2 regions of the Streptomyces sp. NPDC058665 genome follow, and region 1 is predicted to be linked to the other one. Evidence: predicted binding sites of a transcription regulator. Region 1 holds the regulator's gene; the other holds the start of a gene.
What was found. The regulator HspR, encoded in region 1, represses chaperone genes until heat shock. The targets are predictions, from matches to a motif close to TTGAGNNNNNNNNNCTCAA.
Positions count from the first base shown of each region.

Region 2: a site for HspR is predicted at 5,026-5,044, ahead of lon (endopeptidase La). Genes of this name have one in related genera too.

Region 1 covers NZ_JBHXRX010000020.1:12,185-21,958, reverse strand. Annotated here, with positions in the region: partial or broken gene clpB (ATP-dependent chaperone ClpB) at 1-68, opposite strand, end outside; gene ACFWV8_RS15275 (pyridoxamine 5'-phosphate oxidase family protein) at 238-642, shown strand; gene ACFWV8_RS15270 (hypothetical protein) at 774-1,094, opposite strand; gene ACFWV8_RS15265 (helix-turn-helix transcriptional regulator) at 1,387-2,370, shown strand; gene ACFWV8_RS15260 (LuxR C-terminal-related transcriptional regulator) at 2,546-3,523, shown strand; gene ACFWV8_RS15255 (hypothetical protein) at 3,515-3,775, opposite strand; gene ACFWV8_RS15250 (heat shock protein transcriptional repressor HspR) at 4,000-4,476, opposite strand; gene dnaJ (molecular chaperone DnaJ) at 4,482-5,690, opposite strand; gene grpE (nucleotide exchange factor GrpE) at 5,753-6,430, opposite strand; gene dnaK (molecular chaperone DnaK) at 6,427-8,292, opposite strand; gene ACFWV8_RS15230 (sugar transferase) at 8,558-9,301, shown strand; gene ACFWV8_RS15225 (heterodisulfide reductase-related iron-sulfur binding cluster) at 9,419-9,774, shown strand, end outside.
Region 2 covers NZ_JBHXRX010000005.1:128,730-138,503, forward strand. Annotated here, with positions in the region: gene ACFWV8_RS04680 (hypothetical protein) at 46-831, shown strand; gene ACFWV8_RS04685 (MarR family winged helix-turn-helix transcriptional regulator) at 880-1,374, opposite strand; gene ACFWV8_RS04690 (lysozyme) at 1,616-2,461, shown strand; gene lon (endopeptidase La) at 2,587-5,001, opposite strand; gene ACFWV8_RS04700 (spermidine synthase) at 5,196-5,963, shown strand; gene ACFWV8_RS04705 (response regulator transcription factor) at 6,073-6,810, shown strand; gene ACFWV8_RS04710 (ATP-binding protein) at 6,960-7,982, shown strand; gene ACFWV8_RS04715 (multifunctional oxoglutarate decarboxylase/oxoglutarate dehydrogenase thiamine pyrophosphate-binding subunit/dihydrolipoyllysine-residue succinyltransferase subunit) at 8,230-9,774, shown strand, end outside.

The DNA of each region.
Region 1 (9,774 bases):
GCCGACACCGCGCGCTCGGTGGCGGCGTTGAAGGCGTCCTTGCTCTTGTTCGTCAGCTCGGCGTCCACGTGCGGTCTCTCCTCCTCGGCGCAGGGTCCGTCCCCAAAGAACCTGACCCACCCAACGTACGCAAAGTTGAGTCTATTCCACTCAAGCCCGAAGGGGACGCGTCCCGCTCCACCGACCAACTACCGCCGACCCGCGCCCCCGAGGCCATTACGCGCCTATTCTTCCGGCATGGCCCAAGACGTACGTGCTCCCGACGCCGACTATCTCGCCTTCTGGCGCGAACGCCACCTGTGCACCCTGACCACACTCCGGCCGGACGGCACACCGCACGTGGTGCCGGTGGGCGTGACGTACGACCCGGAGACCCGGCTGGCACGTGTCATCACCGGCAAGAACTCCACCAAGGCCGCGAACATCCTCGCGGCGGGCCCGGACGGGGCACGGGTGGCGGTCTGTCAGGTCCAGGGACGGCGCTGGGCGACCCTTGAGGGCGTCGCGACGGTACGGACAGAGGCCGACAGGGTCGCGGACGCGGTAGGCCGTTACGCGGCCCGCTACGAACGCACGCCGGCACCCAACCCGGACCGGATCGTCATCGAGATCGCCGTCGACCGCGCGCTCGGCAGAGGATGACCGGCCCCGCGCGGTACGCCGGCGTCCGGCCCGCACGAGGGCAGCACAGCGGCGCCATCGCGTTTCAGGTCCACGATGGCGCCGCTGTGTGGGGGAAGCGCCCGAGCGATCTACTACGACGGGGGAATCGCTCAGGCACTGCGGGGGGTGGCGGAAATGGTCTGTGGTTCGACCAGCTGGTGGTCACGCTGGTCAAGATTTACGAAAATCATGTCGTACCGAATCGCGCAGCGCACAGGCTGCGGCGCCCCCCGAGGCTTCCTCAGACACCGGTAGGCACGGACGTCCTCATCCTCCTCGCGGACGACGACCACGGGCTCACCGAACAGGGTGACCATCAACGAGTCACCACGGTGAGGGATCGCCGTGACGAGATCGATGAAGTGCCATCCCGACCGGTAGGCCGAAGCCATCTCGCGCCGAAAGACCCTGTCGTCCGGCGGGACAGTCATGCGCCCAAGTCCACCGGTGCGCTGTCCCAGGAGGGATCACTCGGCAGGGCCTTGACGGCGGACACAGACGCACTGTCCGCCGAGGGGGTGCCACCCGCGACGAGCGAGCCCGTCACGGCCACCGCAAAAGCAAGTACGCAAAACGCGCGAGCCATCCTCTTCATGGACGATCTCCACCCCATTCTGATCACTATCCTCCCCCCGCGACTAAGACGATGGACCACGCAGAACGCTTCCACCAGCGAGCACAGGCATCATGTTCCTGTAATTCAGGACCCTGAGGGGGTGTCAAATGCAGTCAAGTCAGGGAATTGACGGACATAGGCATGGGCCTGGCGAACTATGCGAAGCCGGAAAAAACCTCTACGCGGCAGCTCTACGTTCCGGCCGGCTGTCCCGGTCGGAGGTGGAGAGCGCGCCCTGCCTGCTCGCCCTCGCACTGCTGCGCCCGGACCCGGACGATGTCCAGTGGCTCAGGCCGGTATCCCCGTCGATCGCACTGAATCAGCTCACGCATCCCCTTGAGCGGGAGATCCAGGAGCGACGCCAGCTCGCCATGTCGCTGGCGGAGACCTTCGAACCGTTCATGACGCTCACCGCCATGGACCCGTCAGCCACGCACGCCATCACCGTGCTCGAAGGGCTGAGCCTCATCAACTCCACCCTGGACCGGGTCACCGCGGAGTGCACCGAGGAACTGCTCACCGTCCAGCCCGGCAGCGGACGGAAACCGGGCTCCCAGGAGGAGGCCCTGCGCCGGGTCCGCCCGCTGATAGACAGCGGCGTGAAGATGCGGACCCTGTATCAGCACACGGCCCGGCACCATCCCGCCACGCTCGCCTACGTGGAACGGGTCGCGCCGCACGGGGTGGAGGTGCGCACGCTTGAGGAGATCATCGAGCGCCTCATCATCGTCGACCGCAAAGTGGCGTTCGTACCGGCCCGCAGCGACCGCAGGATCGCCCTGGAACTCCGCCACGAGGGGCTCGTGCAGTATCTCGTGGGCGTCTTCGAGCAGTTCTGGCTCCACGGAACTCCCTGGGACGAGCAGTTGTCTTACGCGCCGGAGATCGACGGCATCACCAGCATCCAGCGCTCCATCGCCAAACTCCTCATCGACGGCCACGTGGACGAGGCCATCGCACGCCGGCTCGGCATGAACGTCCGCACCTGCCGCGCGCACATCGCCAAGCTGAGCACCACACTCGGCAGCGGCAGCCGGGCCCAACTCGGCTACCTGATCGCCCAGTCAGGCATTCTGGACCATGATCACTGACTTTTCGAAGAGGGGAACCGTGACCGCATCGGGGGGAGACGCGGTCACGGCCGATGTGCGAAGCGGGAGTTGAACGTGCTCCCAACCACCGGCAACGATCCCGCAGCACCCGGAATACCACCACCGCCATCTTCATGCATTGCAGAAACAGGGGGGTAGCCGTATAGGCGCAAATATGGACAATCAGCCGCATCCGCACAGTGACCGCGAATTGTGCGAGACGGGGATCCAGCTCTACAGCGAGGCGCTGCGCAACAGACGGATCGCTCGCGCCGCGCTGGGGCCGGCGCCCTGCCTCCTCGACATGGCGCTGCTGTACCCCGACCCTCTCGACGACGCGTGGCTGTGCCCGGTACTGCCGTCCGCGGCCCTGGCACACCTTCTCCAGCCCATCACGCGCGAGATCCACGAACGCGTGCGGCTCACCGCCTCCCTCGTCGACTCACTCGCGCCTCTGAGCGCCGTCGTCGCCGAGGACCCCAACCTCTCCATCACCCTGCTGGACGGAAAAGCGCTGATCGACGCGAAGGTCGGCGAGGCCGCGCGTGCGGCGACGCAAGAGATCCTGACAGTCCAGCCGGGCTTCAGCCGGGAGCGCGAACTCATGATGGAGGGTCTGTCCCGCTCCCTTTCCGCCATCGAACGAGGCGCCCGATTACGGCACTTGTACCAGCACCCGGCGCGCTACAGCCCGCACATCAAGGAGTACCTGGAGAACGTCCCCGCCGACCGGCTGGAGGTACGCACGGTCGAGCAGACCGTCGAGCGCCTGATCATCGTCGACCGCGCGCTGGCCTTCATCCCCGCCAGCACCGACCGCCGCACGGCCCTGGAGATCCGGCACCCCGCCCTGATCACGTACCTCATACAGGTCTACGAGGTCCTGTGGGCCCAGGCGACCCCCATCACGGAACGCCCGCCCGCCGTCTCCCGGGACACCCCGGTCACATCGGTCCAACAGAGCATCGCCCGCCTCCTCGTCGAAGGAACCACCGACGAGGTGGTGGCCCGCCGCATGGGCATCAGTGTCCGCACCTGCCGCTCGCACATAGCCAAACTGATGCAGGCCCTGGGCGCCTCCAGCCGCACCCACCTCGGCGCCCTGCTGATCCAGTCGGGCCTGGTCGATCCCGAGACGCCCCGTTCAGTGTGACTCGTTCCTCTTGTCGGGGAACGCCACCCTGAGGAAAACGAAAAGCAGCGAGATCAACGTGCCAGGACCTGCGCAGAACACCACCGCTGGGCCCAACTGGGTGAACACCACGGCGTACAGCCATGCGACAGTTCCGACCGCGACATGGCCGACAAGAAGGTGTGTCGCCACACCCCTTTCCCTCATCGCGAGGAAGGGCAACAGAGTCCACGCCGTCGCCAGGGCCAGGTACACGAGGGGCACAAGGGCCATCACCGAAGACCTGTTCTGTTGACCTCGGCGACCTTGCGGCCGACCTCACCAACGGGCCTCTTCTCCAAGCCGACTGTCCTTTCGCTCCGCGAAAACGCTGGCACAAAGCGGTGGGTGCCGAACGGGCCGGAGCGGTCCAGGAAGTCGGCGAAAGACCGAGGGCCCGGTGCCCGCTGGATCTCTCCAGGGGGCACCGGGCCCTCCTCCCCGTCAAGCTCCTGGTCCTAGTCCGACGACAGCTTCGGCTTCGGCCGCCACACCACCAGCGCGCTCGTCTGCTGCACGTCCTGGTACGGCACCAGGTCACGCCGGTACGACGCGTGGACCTGGGCCTCGCGTTGGCGCATCGCCGCCGCCGCGCCGTCCACCGCCGCGCCCAGTTCGGCGACGCGTGCCTGCAACGCCGCGACCTGGTTCTCCAGTTCGATGATGCGCTTGATTCCGGCCAGGTTGATGCCCTCGTCCTGCGACAACTGCTGTACCTGGCGGAGCAGTTCGATGTCGCGCGCGGAGTAGCGCCTGCCCCGGCCCGCCGTACGGTCCGGCGAGACAAGGCCCAGCCGGTCGTACTGGCGCAGGGTCTGCGGATGCAGGCCCGACAGTTGGGCCGCCACCGAGATGACGTACACCGGCGATTCTTCGGTCAGTTCGAAGCTCGGATTGAACGATGAGCGCGGTCGACGCCGCCCGACCCCGTCCATTGGAGTCACGCTCCCTTCGCTGCCTGGAACAGCTCGTCCCGCGGGTTCTCCCCCGCGGTCGCCTTCCGGTAACTCTCCAGCGCGTCACGGGCCTCGGCGCCGAGTTCCTTGGGCACGACCACCTCGACGGTGACCAGGAGGTCGCCACGGGTGCCGTCCTTGCGTACGGCGCCCTTCCCCCGGGCGCGCATCGTACGGCCGTTGGGCGTGCCCGCGGGCAGTTTCAGGGTGACCGGCGGCCCGCCCAGCGTCGGGACCTTGACCTCGCCGCCGAGCGTCGCCTCCACGAAGGTGACCGGCACCGTGACAGTGAGGTTGTCGTCCTTGCGGCCGAAGACCGGGTGCGAGCCGACGTGGACCACCACGTACAGATCGCCCGCCGGACCGCCGCGCTCACCCGGAGCGCCCTTGCCGCGCAGCCGGATCCGCTGGCTGTCGCTGACGCCCGCCGGGATGCGGACCTGCATGGTCCGTGAGGACTTGGCACGGCCGCTGCCCTTGCAGACCTCGCAGGGGTCCTGGGCGATCAGCCCACGGCCCTTGCAGTCCACGCACGGATCGGTCAGCGAGAAGCCGCCGCCCGTGCCGCGCGACACCTGTCCGGTGCCCACGCAGGTCGGGCAGACCCGCGGCGAGCCGTTCTTGTCGCCGGTGCCCGAACACGCCTTGCAGGGCGCCTGGCTGGACATCCGCAGCGGGACAGTGGCCCCGTCGACCGCCTCGGTGAAGCTGAGCGTCACCTCGGACTCGATGTCCTGGCCGCGGCGCGGCTGCGTACGCGTACCGGTGCCGGGACCGCCCCTGTTGAAGAGGCCGCCGAACACGTCCCCGAGCCCGCCGCCGAAACCGCCCGCGCCGCCCTGGCCCTGGGGCCCTCCGCCGCCGCCCTGCGGGCCGCCTCCGAAGAGGTCGCCCAGGTCGAAGTTGAAGGACCCGCCGCCACCGGCGCCGGGGCCGGTCCGGAAGCCGCCGCCGTTGCCGAAGAGCGAGCGCGCCTCGTCGTACTCCTTGCGCCGCTTGGGGTCGCCGAGCACGTCGTTGGCCTCGGAGATCTCCTTGAAGCGCTCCTCGGCCTTGACGTCACCCTTGTTGGCGTCCGGGTGGAACTCGCGGGCGAGTTTCCGGTACGCCTTCTTGATCTCGGCCTCGGTGGCGTCCTTGGGGACGCCGAGAACCTTGTAGTAGTCCTTCTCCACGAAGTCCTTGGTACTCATTCCCGACGTCCCTCCTCACTGCCCGTCATGCGTACTGCCCGTCCGTACCGCTGTCGCGCACGTCAGCCCTCGTCCGGGCCACCGCTCTCCTCGTCCGTGTCCGGCTCGTCGGCGGTCTTCGCCTTCTCCCCGGGCTGGACCCCCGGCTGGGGCTCCGCCACGGCGACACGGGCGGGCCTGATGGTCCGCTCGCCGAACCGGTACCCAGGCTGCAGGATCGCGACGCACGTGTCCTCGGTGACATCCGGCGCGTAGCTGTGCATCAGGGCTTCATGGATCGTCGGGTCGAAGGGCTCGCCCTCCTTGCCGAACTGCTGGAGGCCCATCTTCGCGGCCACCGTTTCGAGCGATTCCGCCACCGACTTGAACCCGCCCACCAGCTCGGCGTGTTCACGGGCGCGCCCGATGTCGTCGAGCACGGGCAGCAGCTCGGTCAGAAGGCTCGCGACGGCGATCTCCTTGACCGTGACCCGGTCCCGCTCGACCCGGCGGCGGTAGTTCTGGTACTCGGCCTGAAGCCGCTGGAGGTCTGCCGTGCGCTCACCGAGCGCCGTACGGACCTGGTCCAGCTGTGCGATCAGGGCGATCTGTGTGGCGTCCTGCTGTACGTCCCCGGCCGGGGACGCCGGGCCCGGCTCCTTGGCGGAGCCAGACGCGGCGGCCTTCGGCGCGGCGTCTTCGGGGGTGGCGCCGGAAGGGACGTCGGGCTCCTCTTCGAAGCCCGGAGTCTCCTCCGTCACGCGGCACCGTCCTTCTTGGGCTTCTCGTCGTCGACGATCTCGGCGTCCACGACATCGTCAGCGCCGTCGGGGCCGCCGGCGGGACCGGCCTGCTCCGTGCCCTGGGCGTCGTTGCCGGCGCCCTCGGCCTGCGCGTTGGCGTACATGGCCTGGCCGAGCTTCTGCGAGACGGCCGCGACCTTCTCCGTGGCCGTACGGATCTCGGCCGTGTCCTCACCCTTGAGCTTCTCCTTCAGCTCGCCGATGGAGGTCTCGACCTCTTCCTTCACGTCACCGGGGACCTTGTCCTCGTTGTCCTTGAGGAACTTCTCGGTCTGGTACACGAGCTGTTCGGCCTGGTTGCGGGTCTCGGCGGCCTCGCGACGGCGGTGGTCCTCGTCCGCGTACTGCTCGGCCTCTTCGCGCATCCGGTTGACCTCGTCCTTCGGCAGCGAGGAGCCACCGGTGACGGTCATCTTCTGTTCCTTGCCGGTGCCGAGGTCCTTCGCGGCCACGTGCATGATGCCGTTGGCGTCGATGTCGAAGGCGACCTCGATCTGCGGCACGCCGCGCGGGGCCGGCGGCAGACCGGTCAGCTCGAACATCCCGAGCTTCTTGTTGTACGCCGCGATCTCGCGCTCGCCCTGGTAGACCTGGATCTGCACCGACGGCTGGTTGTCCTCGGCCGTCGTGAAGATCTCGGAACGCTTGGTCGGGATCGTCGTGTTGCGCTCGATCAGCTTGGTCATGATGCCGCCCTTGGTCTCGATACCCAGGGACAGCGGGGTGACGTCGAGCAGCAGGACGTCCTTGACCTCGCCCTTGAGGACACCGGCCTGGAGCGCGGCACCGATGGCCACGACCTCGTCGGGGTTGACGCCCTTGTTGGCGTCACGGCCGCCGGTGAGCTCCTTGACGATCTCGGCGACGGCGGGCATACGCGTGGAGCCGCCGACCAGGACCACGTGGTCGATCTCGGACAGCGCGATACCGGCGTCCTTGATGACGTTGTGGAACGGGGTCTTGCAGCGCTCCAGCAGATCGGCCGTCAGCTGCTGGAACTGCGAGCGCGTGAGCTTCTCGTCCAGGTGCAGCGGGCCCTCGGCGGACGCCGTGATGTACGGCAGGTTGATCGTGGTCTCGGTGGAGGACGACAGCTCGATCTTCGCCTTCTCCGCGGCCTCGCGGAGACGCTGGAGAGCCATCTTGTCCTTGGCCAGGTCCACGCCGTGACCGTTGGCGAACTGCTTCACCAGGTAGTCGACGACACGCTGGTCCCAGTCGTCACCACCGAGGTGGTTGTCACCGTTGGTGGCCTTCACCTCGACGACGCCGTCACCGATCTCCAGGAGCGACACGTCGAAGGTGCCGCCGCCGAGGTCGAAGACGAGGATCGTCTGGTCGTCCTTGTCGAGCCCGTACGCCAGCGCGGCGGCGGTCGGCTCGTTGACGATACGCAGGACGTTGAGGCCCGCGATCTCGCCGGCCTCCTTCGTGGCCTGGCGCTCGGAGTCGTTGAAGTAGGCGGGGACGGTGATGACCGCGTCGGCGACCTTCTCACCCAGGTAGGACTCGGCGTCGCGCTTCAGCTTCTGAAGGACGAACGCGGAGATCTGCTGCGGGTTGAAGTCCTTGCCGTCGAGGTTGATCTTCCAGTCGGTGCCCATGTGGCGCTTGACCGACCGGATGGTCCTGTCGACGTTCGTGACTGCCTGGCGCTTGGCGACCTCTCCGACGAGCACCTCGCCGTTCTTGGCGAAGGCGACGACGGACGGCGTGGTCCTGGCGCCTTCGGCGTTGGTGATGACGGTGGGCTCGCCGCCTTCGAGAACGCTGACGACGGAGTTAGTCGTGCCCAGGTCGATGCCGACCGCACGTGCCATTTCGATTCCTCCAGCTGACTTGAGTGGAACAGGCTCAAGGATGCACGACCGATCCCTGGGCGTCAACAGAGCTGAGTCGAGGGGACTCAACTAACGTGCGGCCCGATTTCGGGGCGCCACCCGGGAACCATGCCGTGCGACAGCCGTTCCCGCAGGCCCGCGCGCCTTCGGAACTTCACTCCCCCGCTGGGCCAGGATCGTCCGGCACCCGCTTCGCAAAAGCCACGAGTCACGCACTGTCCACACAAACGGTCGGGGGTATCTCATGGTTCCGCGCCCGCTTCCCGGCCCGGCGACCCGCGCCGGTGACCATCCGCGCCGGGCCACCGGCCACACCCTGGGCCGCGCGCTGAAACGCGCCCTGGGCCGCACCCTGAACCGCGTCGTCAACCGCGTCGTCGACCGCCTCCTGGACCGGACCCTCGGCGTCCTGGACCGGACCCTCGATCATGTCCTCGACCCCAAGCGCCTTCTGGACCTGACGCTGGGTTCACTGCTGCTGGTTCTGTCCTCACCCGTACTGGCCGCCGTCGCCCTCACCCTCACGCTCTCCAGGCGGCACCCCGGCAGCGCCTTCACCCACGGACCCCGGGTCGGCATGGACGGCCGGATCTTCGCCGTCCGCTCCCTGGCCACCCCCCGCCACCGGCTCGACCTGCTGTCGCGCCTGCCCCATGTCGTACGCGGCGAGATGTCCCTCGTCGGCCCCGCGCCGCTCGCGCCCGGCGACCCCCGCGCGGCGGCGCCCTGGCGGCAGTCCGTACGGCCGGGCCTCACCGGCCTCGCCCAGGTGCGCCGGCGCTCCCCGCTTCCTTGGGATGAGCCCGCGCTGCTCGACCAGCACTACGTGGAGCATCACTGGATCGGCCTCGACCTGCTGATCCTCGCCCGTACGCCGGCCGCAGCCTCCGCCCCGTACGAGACGGACACGGCCACGCCGCGGATCCCCGCACAGGGTCACCTCAGCGACACAGATCACCGGCCGCGCGGCTACAGTGCGGCGGGATAACTGGGTACCCTCAGCACAAACCGATTAAGTTACCGCTTAGTAGAAGCAGTTACTTCTCAGTAGAAGCCACTGACGTGGTGCTGTTCTTCCCACCCTCGCAGGCCCGAGGAGCCCCCAATGCAACTCGCCGCGATCATCGTGTCGCTGGTGCTGACCGTGGTCGGCGTCGCGCTCATCTCCCGAGCCGTCGTCGAGATCTACCGGTTCGTGAAGCTCGGCTCACCCGTACCGGCCGGCAGTCGCACCGACGACCCCAGGGCGCGCACGGTCACCCTCGCCAAGGAGTTCCTCGGCCATACGCGGATGAACCGCTGGGGCGTCGTGGGCTTCGCGCACTGGTTCGTCGCGATCGGCTTCCTGACGCTCGGGCTGACGATCGTCAACGCGTACGGCCAGCTCTTCCAGGCCGACTGGATCATCCCGTACATCGGCACCTTCCTTCCGTACGAGGTCTACATCGAGTTCATCGCACT
Region 2 (9,774 bases), on a different contig from region 1:
CGGGCGCCCGGCGGAGCCGCGCGGGGCTGCGGCAGACTGGGCCCCATGCGTATCGACATCGCCACCGCCCCCGGCAGCCACCCGCGCCCGAACGAGGACTGGACCGCCGTGGCCACGCCGTCGGCGGGCAGCGGTGGCACCCTGATCGCGCTGGACGGTGTGACGCCTCCGCGGGACGGCGGCGACGGCTGCGCCCACGGCGTGCCGTGGTTCACCTCGCGACTGGGCGGGGCGCTGACCGAACTGTCCGCTTCCCGGCGGGAGATGACCCTCACCGACGTGCTCGGGGAGTCGATCCTGCGTACGGCCGACGCCCACCGTGACACGTGTGACCTTTCTCACGCCCGAACACCCCAGGCAACCGTCGTCATGGTGCGCTGGGACGCGGCGACGGTCGAGCATCTCGTCCTCTCGGACTCCACCCTCCTCCTGGAGTCGCCGGCGGGCGAGGTACGCGCCGTCGTGGACGACCGGCTGGACCGCATCCCGCGCGCCGTCCGCCGTCAGGCCGCCGCGACGGACGCGCTGCGCAACGCGGCGGGCGGCTTCTTCACCGCGGCCGTCGACCCGGACGTGGCGTCGAAGGCCGTGACGGGGCGTACGCCCGCCTCGGAGGTACGGGCGATGGTGGCCCTCACCGACGGCGCGGCGCGCTGGGTCGAGGTGTTCCGGGAGGGCGACTGGGCGGACTGTCTGGCCCTCGTCAGGAAGAGCGGCCCGCAGGAGCTGATCGACCGGGTACGGGCGGCGGAGTCGGCGGACCCGGACGGGGTGGCCTTCCGGCGGGGCAAGCCGTACGACGACGCGACCGTCGTGTACGTGGAGCCGTAACCCCCCCGGCCGCCCCGCCTCCGACCGCCGCTTCTTCGGCAGGCGCGGTCAGTTCGCCGCGCGGGTGTTCAACTGGTGCAGCAGCCGCGCCAGTTCGGCGACCTCGGCCCGGTTCCAGTCCGCGAGCTTGCGCACGTACCGCTCGCGCCGCGCGTCCCGCACCCGGCGGAAGCGCGCGAGCCCCTCGGCCGTGAGACGGACCAGCGAGGCGCGCCCGTCGGCGGGATCGGGCTCCCGCGTGACCAGTCCGAGCCCTTCCAGCGCGTGGAGTTGACGGCTCATCGTCGCTTTGCCGACGCCGAAATAGAGGGCGAGATCGGTGGCGCGCTGCTGGCCGGTGTCCTCCAGCCGTACGAGAAGTCCGTAGGCGGCGGGCTCCAGTTCGGGGTGGACCTCGCGGGCCATTTCACCGGAATTGGCTCTGGCGCGCCGCAGGAAAACGGCCAACTCCCGTTCCAGCGCCAGGAATTCGCTGTCCACATCACTTTTCCCGGCCGGTTCGGGTTCATTCGCCGTACCGTCTCCGTGCACGTCAGCACCCATAGCACTCATCGCGAGCTTTCCCGCTCCTGAAAGTTTCCCGTCGCCGGGACCCATTGCCCCAGCTCGGTCATTATTTCGCAGGTTTATACCAACGGCACCGGCCTGAGCCCCTTCCCCCGCTCCGCCGCGTCCGCGTAGCGTCGTTCCCAGCGCAGTGTTGGCATGTCCACACCATGACCGCCGACACGTCATGGGCTCCCCCTCATGGGCTCCCCCCTCAACGGTTCTCGGAGGCACGAACATGTCCGTGCACAGATCCGACGCGTCAGGCCACCGCCGCCTCACCCTGGCCGGTGTCCTCCTCGCGGCTCTCGCCCTTCTCCTCACCCTGCCGGGCGCGGCGAGCGCCGACGGCACCCCCCGCACCTCGGACACCCCCCAACGGGGCTCGGCCCACATGGGCATGGGCGTCATCGAGCACGACGGCCAGGGCGGCAGCCCGGCCGCCGGAAACCGCGCCGTGCAGACCGAAGGCGTCGACGTCTCCAGCCACCAGGGGAACGTCAACTGGGGCTCCCTGTGGACCAGCGGCGTCAAGTGGGCGTATGTGAAGGCCACGGAAGGCAACTACTACAAGAACCCGTACTTCGCGCAGCAGTACAACGGTTCGTACAACATCGGCATGATCCGTGGCGCGTACCACTTCGCCACCCCCAACGACTCCAGCGGCGCCAACCAGGCCAACTACTTCGTCGACGGCGGCGGTGGCTGGTCGCGTGACGGCAAGACGCTGCCCGGTGTGCTGGACATCGAGTGGAATCCGTACGGCGCCGCCTGCTACGGCAAGACGCAGGCGCAGATGGTCGCCTGGATCCGCGAGTTCCTGAACACGTACAAGTCCCGCACCGGCCGTGACGCCGTGATCTACACGGCCACCAGCTGGTGGACCCAGTGCACGGGCAACTACAGCGGCTTCGGCTCCACGAACCCGCTCTGGGTGGCCCGGTACAACTCCACCGTGGGTGAACTCCCGGCCGGCTGGGGCTACTACACGATGTGGCAGTACACCTCCACCGGGCCCATCGTCGGCGACCACAACAGGTTCAACGGCGCGCTCGACCGCGTCGTGGCCCTCGCGAACGGCTGACAGCGGCGCCGGCCGCGCGCACGAGCCGCCCGCGCGCGGAACGACCCGCGCGCGAACGAGGTGGGGCCCCCGGCACTCGGTGCCGGGGGCCCACCCCTGTCTCCGGCCGTCTCCGGCCTGCGCCGTTACGCGGCGACCGGGATCTCCGTCGCGGCGGCCGTCGCCGACGAGAGCGCGATCTCCAGAACCTGGCGGACATCCGTCACCGGGTGGACCTCCAGCTTCTCCAGGATCTCGGCGGGGACGTCGTCCAGGTCCGCCTCGTTCCGCTTGGGGATCACGACGGTCGTGATGCCCGCGCGGTGCGCGGCCAGCAGCTTCTGCTTCAGGCCGCCGATGGGCAGGACACGCCCGGTCAGCGAGACCTCACCGGTCATGGCGACATCCGTACGGACCTGGCGTCCGCTCAGCAGCGAGGCGAGCGCCGTCGTCATCGTGATGCCCGCGCTCGGGCCGTCCTTCGGCACCGCGCCCGCCGGGAAGTGGATGTGCACACCCCGGTCCTTCAGGTCGGCGACCGGCAGTTCCAGCTCCGCGCCGTGCGAGCGCAGGAAGGAGAGCGCGATCTGCGCCGACTCCTTCATGACATCGCCCAGCTGTCCGGTCAGGGTGAGCCCCGAACCGCCCGTCTCCGGGTCGGCCAGCGACGCCTCCACGAAGAGGACGTCCCCGCCCGCGCCGGTGACGGCGAGGCCGGTGGCCACGCCGGGCACCGCGGTGCGGCGCTCGGCCGGGTCCTGGGCGGACTCGGGCACGTGGTGCGGGCGGCCGATGAGACCGCGCAGCTCGCCGTCTCCCACGGAGAAGGGCAGCTCACGCTCGCCCAGCTCGTGCTGTGCGGCGACCTTGCGGAGCAGTCTGGCGATGGAGCGTTCGAGGTTACGCACGCCCGCCTCGCGGGTGTACTCACCCGCCAGCTTGCGCAGCGCCTCGTCCTCCAGCGTGACCTCGCCGGTCTCCAGACCGGCCCGCTCCAGCTGCCGGGGCAGCAGGTGGTCGCGTGCGATGACGACCTTCTCGTCCTCCGTGTAGCCGTCGAGACGGACCAGCTCCATCCGGTCGAGCAGTGCCTCGGGGATGGACTCCAGGACGTTCGCGGTGGCGAGGAACACCACGTCGGAGAGGTCGAGTTCGACCTCCAGGTAGTGGTCGCGGAAGGTGTGGTTCTGCGCCGGGTCGAGGACTTCCAGGAGGGCCGCGGCCGGGTCGCCCCGGTAGTCGGAGCCGACCTTGTCGATCTCGTCGAGCAGGACGACCGGGTTCATCGAACCGGCCTCCTTGATCGCCCGGACGATACGGCCCGGGAGAGCGCCCACGTACGTACGCCGGTGGCCGCGGATCTCCGCCTCGTCCCGGACACCGCCGAGCGCGACGCGGACGAAGGACCGTCCCATGGCGTGCGCGACGGATTCGCCGAGCGAGGTCTTGCCGACGCCGGGCGGACCGACGAGGGCGAGGACGGCGCCGCCGCGGCGGCCTCCCACGACGCCCAGGCCGCGGTCGTTACGGCGCTTGCGCACGGCCAGGTACTCCGTGATCCGTTCCTTAACGTCGTCCAGGCCCGCGTGCTCGGCGTCGAGGACGCGCTGGGCTCCCTGGATGTCGTACGCGTCCTCGGACCGCTCGTTCCACGGCAGTTCGAGGACGGTGTCCAGCCAGGTGCGGATCCACGAGCCCTCGGGGCTCTGGTCGGACGACCGCTCCAGCTTGTCGACCTCCTTGAGCGCCGCCTCACGGACGTGCTCGGGCAGGTCGGCGGCCTCCACGCGGGTCCGGTAGTCGTCGGACTCGTCGGCGGCGTCGCCGTTGAGCTCGGACAGCTCCTTGCGTACGGCGTCGAGCTGGCGCCGCAGCAGGAACTCGCGCTGCTGCCTGTCGACGCCCTCCTGGACGTCCTTGGCGATGGACTCGGCGACGTCCTGCTCGGCGAAGTGCTCGCGGAGCTGGTCGGTCGCCGTCTTCAGACGGGCCACCGGGTCGGCGGTCTCCAGCAGCTCGACCTTCTGGGCGGTGCTGAGGAACGGCGAGTAACCGGCGTTGTCGGCGAGCTGCGAGACGTCGTCGATCTGCTGGACGCGGTCCACGACCTGCCAGGCGCCGCGCTTCTTCAGCCAGTCGGTGGCGAGAGCCTTGTATTCCTTGATCAGTTCGGTGACGGAGCCGGGCAGCGGGTCGGGCACGGTCTCGTCGACGTGCAGACCCTCGACCCACAGGGCCCGGCCGGGCCCGGTCGTACCGGCGCCGATCCTGACGCGGCCCCTGCCGCGGATCAGGGCGCCGGGGTCGCCGTCGGAGAGCCTGCCGACCTGCTCGACGGTCCCGAGGACGCCGGTCCCCGCGTAAGCCCCGTCGAGGCGCGGCACGAGCAGCACCTTCGGCTTTCCCCCGTCGGATTCGTCGCGGGCAGCCGCCTGGGCGGCCTCGACGGCGGCGCGCACCTCGGTGTCGGACAGGTCCAGGGGCACCACCATCCCCGGCAGCACGACCTCGTCGTCGAGCGGCAGCACGGGCAGGGTGAGCGGTGTGGACGTGGCAGCCATGGTCTCCCCTTCGGCAGTAAAAAGTTGAGCTATGCAGACTCAATGCTTGTGAGCCCCCAGTTGTTCCCCGATACCTGGGGAGGGTGTTCGCTCTGAGCGATCCCACCGGTTTGCCGTCGCCCCGCGTACCCCGCGAGGATGGCGCCGGCCCCGGTCGCCCGCAGAACTGAGGAGACGTCCCCGTGCCCGAGCCCATGTCCCGAACGATCCACGACCGTCCCGTCACCCTGGACCGGCGCGACGGCCCGTACGGCGAGGTCGTCCTGCGCCGGCGGTCCGGTCGCGGCGGCACAGGTGACGGCGGGAGTGGTGGTGACATCCACGAGATCATCGCCAACGGCACCTTCCTGATGGACACCTCCGACGGCCGCTCCGAACGCCTGCTGATCGACGCCGCGCGGGCCGCCCTCGCCCCCGGCCGCCGCGAGGGCCTGCCGTCCGTCCTCATCGGCGGGCTCGGCGTCGGCTTCTCGCTCGCGCACGCCGCCGACGACGAGCGCTGGGGCCGGATCGTGGTGGTCGAACGCGAGCAGGCGGTCATCGACTGGCACCACGAGGGACCGCTCGCACGGATCTCCGGAGCGGCGCTCGGCGACCCGCGGACTGTGATCCTCCACACCGATCTGGTCGACTACATCCGTACGAACACAGAGCCGGGGACGGAGCCGCCGGAAGGCGGCGACCAGCCGCTCGACCGCTACGACGCGCTCTGCCTGGACATCGACAACGGCCCCGGCTGGACCGTCACGGACGAGAACGCGAACCTCTACACACCCGGCGGACTGGCCGCCTGTCTGGCCCTGCTCAACCCCGGCGGAGTGCTCGCCGTCTGGTCCGCGCAACCTTCGTCCGCGTTCGAGGACGCCCTGCGGAATGCCGGTTTCACCGGGGTTAGGACCGAAGAGATCCAAGTTGCCCGGGGAGTGCCTGACGTGGTCCACCTCGGCGTTCGCCCTGCGTAGCCGGGACCCCTCCGGTGCCTCTACGCTGCTCCCCACACATGGGATCCACATCCTCATGAGGTTGATGGATCGAGGAACACGGATCGCGGAACGTACCAGGGGCGGGGCGATGGAGCAGACACACACCAGCCAGAACGGGGTCGCGGCCTCTCCCGGCGCGCAGCGCCGGGTGCTCGTGGTCGAGGACGACGCGACGATCGTGGACGCCATCGCGGCCCGGCTGCGTGCCGAGGGCTTCGTCGTCCAGACGGCCGTCGACGGCCCTGCCGCCGTCGACGCCGCCGAGGCCTGGCAGCCCGACCTGATGGTGCTCGACGTGATGCTGCCCGGCTTTGACGGTCTGGAGGTCTGCCGCCGTGTCCAGGCGCAGCGCCCCGTGCCGGTGCTGATGCTGACGGCGCGCGACGACGAGACCGACATGCTCGTGGGCCTCGGTGTCGGGGCCGACGACTACATGACCAAGCCGTTCTCGATGCGGGAGCTGGCGGCCCGGGTGCATGTGCTGCTGCGAAGGGTGGAACGCGCGGCGCTGGCCGCCGTGACCCCGCGCAGCGGCATCCTGCGCCTCGGCGAGCTGGAGATCGATCACGCGCAGCGCCGGGTACGGGTGCGCGGCGAGGACGTGCATCTGACGCCCACCGAGTTCGACCTGCTGGTCTGCCTGGCGAACACGCCCCGCGCGGTGCTATCGCGCGAGCAGCTGCTGGCCGAGGTGTGGGACTGGGCGGACGCCTCGGGCACCCGTACGGTCGACAGCCACATCAAGGCGCTGCGCCGCAAGATCGGCGCCGAGCGGATCCGTACGGTGCACGGTGTGGGGTACGCCCTGGAGACACCGGCGCCATGAGCCGGTCGCCGGGCGGCGCGCCGCGCCAGGATCCGTCCAGGCAGGGCCCCGCACGGAAGGGCCCGGCCAGGATCAGAGCCGGGCACGGCGCCGTCGGCGGGCCCGACGGCGGCGGTCTGCGGCCGTTCTCGATCAAGACGAAGCTCGGCATGCTCGTCGTGGTCTCCGTGCTCATCACCACGGGCCTGCTGATGGTGGCGCTGCGCACCGAGACGGAGCTGCGTTTCATCACGGTCTTCTCGATGATCGCGACGCTGTTGATAACGCAGTTCGTGGCGCACGGTCTGACCGCGCCGCTGGACGAGATGAACACCGTCGCGAAGGGCATCTCGCACGGTGACTACACCCGGCGGGTCAGTGGCGCCGACCGCCGTGACGAACTGGGCGATCTGGCCTCCACCATCAACCGGATGGCGGACGATCTGGAGGCCGTCGACCGGCACCGCAAGGAGCTGGTCGCCAACGTCTCGCACGAGCTGCGCACCCCGATCGCCGCCCTGCGTGCCGTGCTGGAGAACGTGGTGGACGGGGTGTCCGCCGCCGACCCGGAGACGATGCGTACGGCGCTGAAGCAGACGGAGCGTCTGGGCCGGCTGGTCGAGACGCTGCTGGACCTCTCCCGGCTCGACAACGGTGTGCTGCCGCTCAAAGCACGGCGCTTCGAGGTGTGGCCGTATCTGTCGGGCGTCCTGAAGGAGGCCAATCTCGCGGCCTCGCAGCGCGGCCTCAGCTCGGCCTCGGGCAATCACACCCGTACGGACGTCCATCTGCATCTGGATGTGTCGCCGCCGGAGCTGACGGCGCACGCGGACGCGGAGCGGCTGCACCAGGTGGTGGCCAATCTCATCGACAACGCGGTCAAACACAGCCCGCCGCACGGCCGGGTGACCGTACGGGCGCGGCGCGGGCACGGTCCCGAGTCGCTGGATCTGGAGATCCAGGACGAGGGGCCGGGCATTCCGGAGCCGGAGCGCCACCGGGTCTTCGAGCGTTTCAACCGCGGCAGCTCACCCTCGCCGCACGGGCCGGGCAGCGACGGCGGTACGGGGTTGGGGCTGGCGATCGCGAGCTGGGCGGTGGATCTGCACGGCGGACGCATCGGGGTGGCCGAATCCGTTCGCGGGTGCCTCATCCAGGTGACACTTCCGGGAATACCTCGGGCGCGGGGTTGACGTAAGGTTCGAGCCGGAGGCACCGGAAGTGCTCGTTCCCACGGTGTGTCCACAGTTCCGAGGACAGCTACAAGGACTGCCCCAAGGAAACCTGGCTAGTTTCCCGCCAATTCCTGTGCCGAAACCCGCCTTCCGGTGTGACTTGCATGACGTTGCCCCCGCCCGGTCTGCTCCTCTCGGTCCGGTAGGCGTAGCCTTGATTCCCGCTGTCCATCACCTTGTGAAGCGGAAGAGGGCGGTTGCCGCCGTGTCGTCTCAGTCCCCCAGTAACTCAAGCGTCTCGACCGACCAAACGGGGCAGGAAAAGAATCCTGCCGCCGCCTTCGGGCCCAACGAATGGCTCGTCGACGAGATCTACCAGCAGTACCTCCAGGACCCGAATTCGGTCGACCGTGCCTGGTGGGACTTCTTCGCCGACTACAAGCCGGGCACCACCGGTGCGGCGGACAAATCCCCGGAGCCGGCCGCGACATCCACCGCAGCCGCGGGGGCTGCGGTGAGCGCCGCACCGGCAGCGCCGCCCGCCACCACCACCGCGACGGCCCCGGCCGCGCCGGCGAAGCCCGTGGCCGCGGCTCCCGCGCAGGCCCCCGCCCCCAAGGCCGAGACCCAGGCGCCGGCCGCCCCCGCCGCGCCTGCCAGGCCCGCCGCCGCCGCGCCCGCACCGGCGAAGGCGGCGCCCGCCGCCAAGCCCGCGGTCGTGGCCGAGCCGAAGGAAGCGCCGGCCGAGGAGCCCACGGGCCCCGAGTACGTGACGCTGCGCGGCCCGTCGGCGGCCGTCGCGAAGAACATGAACCTGTCGCTGGAGCTGCCCACGGCCACGTCCGTGCGCGCCGTCCCGGTGAAGCTGCTCTTCGACAACCGCATCGTCATCAACAACCACCTGAAGCGGGCGCGCGGCGGCAAGATCTCCTTCACGCACCTCATCGGCTACGCGATGGTGCAGGCCATCAAGGCCATGCCGTCGATGAACTACTCCTTCACGGTGAAGGACGGCAAGCCCACCCTGGTCAAGCCGGAGCACATCAACTTCGGTCTGGCCATCGACCTGGTGAAGCCGAACGGCGACCGCCAACTGGTCGTCGCCGGCATCAAGAAGGCCGAGACGCTCAACTTCTTCGAGTTCTGGCAGGCGTACGAGGACATCGTCCGGCGCGCCCGCAACAACAAGCTGACGATGGACGACTTCAGCGGCGTCACCGTCTCGCTGACCAACCCGGGCGGTCTCGGCACGGTCCACTCCGTGCCGCGTCTGATGCCCGGTCAGTCGGTCATCATGGGCGTCGGATCGATGGACTACCCGGCCGAGTTCCAGGGCACCTCGCAGGACACCCTGAACAAGCTGGGCATCTCCAAGGTCATGACGCTGACCTCCACGTACGACCACCGCGTCATCCAGGGCGCCGCCTCGGGCGAGTTCCTGCGGATCGTCAGCCAACTGCTGCTCGGCGAGAACGAGTTCTACGACGAGATCTTCCAGTCGCTGCGCATCCCCTACGAGCCGGTCCGCTGGCTCAAGGACATCGACGCCTCGCACGACGAGGACGTCACGAAGCCCGCGCGGGTCTTCGAGCTGATCCACTCCTACCGGGTGCGCGGCCATGTCATGGCCGACACCGACCCGTTGGAGTACCGCCAGCGCAAGCACCCCGACCTGGACATCACCGAGCACGGCCTCACCCTGTGGGACCTGGAGCGGGAGTTCGCGGTCGGCGGCTTCGCCGGCCAGTCGATGATGAAGCTGCGCGACATCCTGGGCGTGCTGCGCAACTCGTACTGCCGCACCACCGGC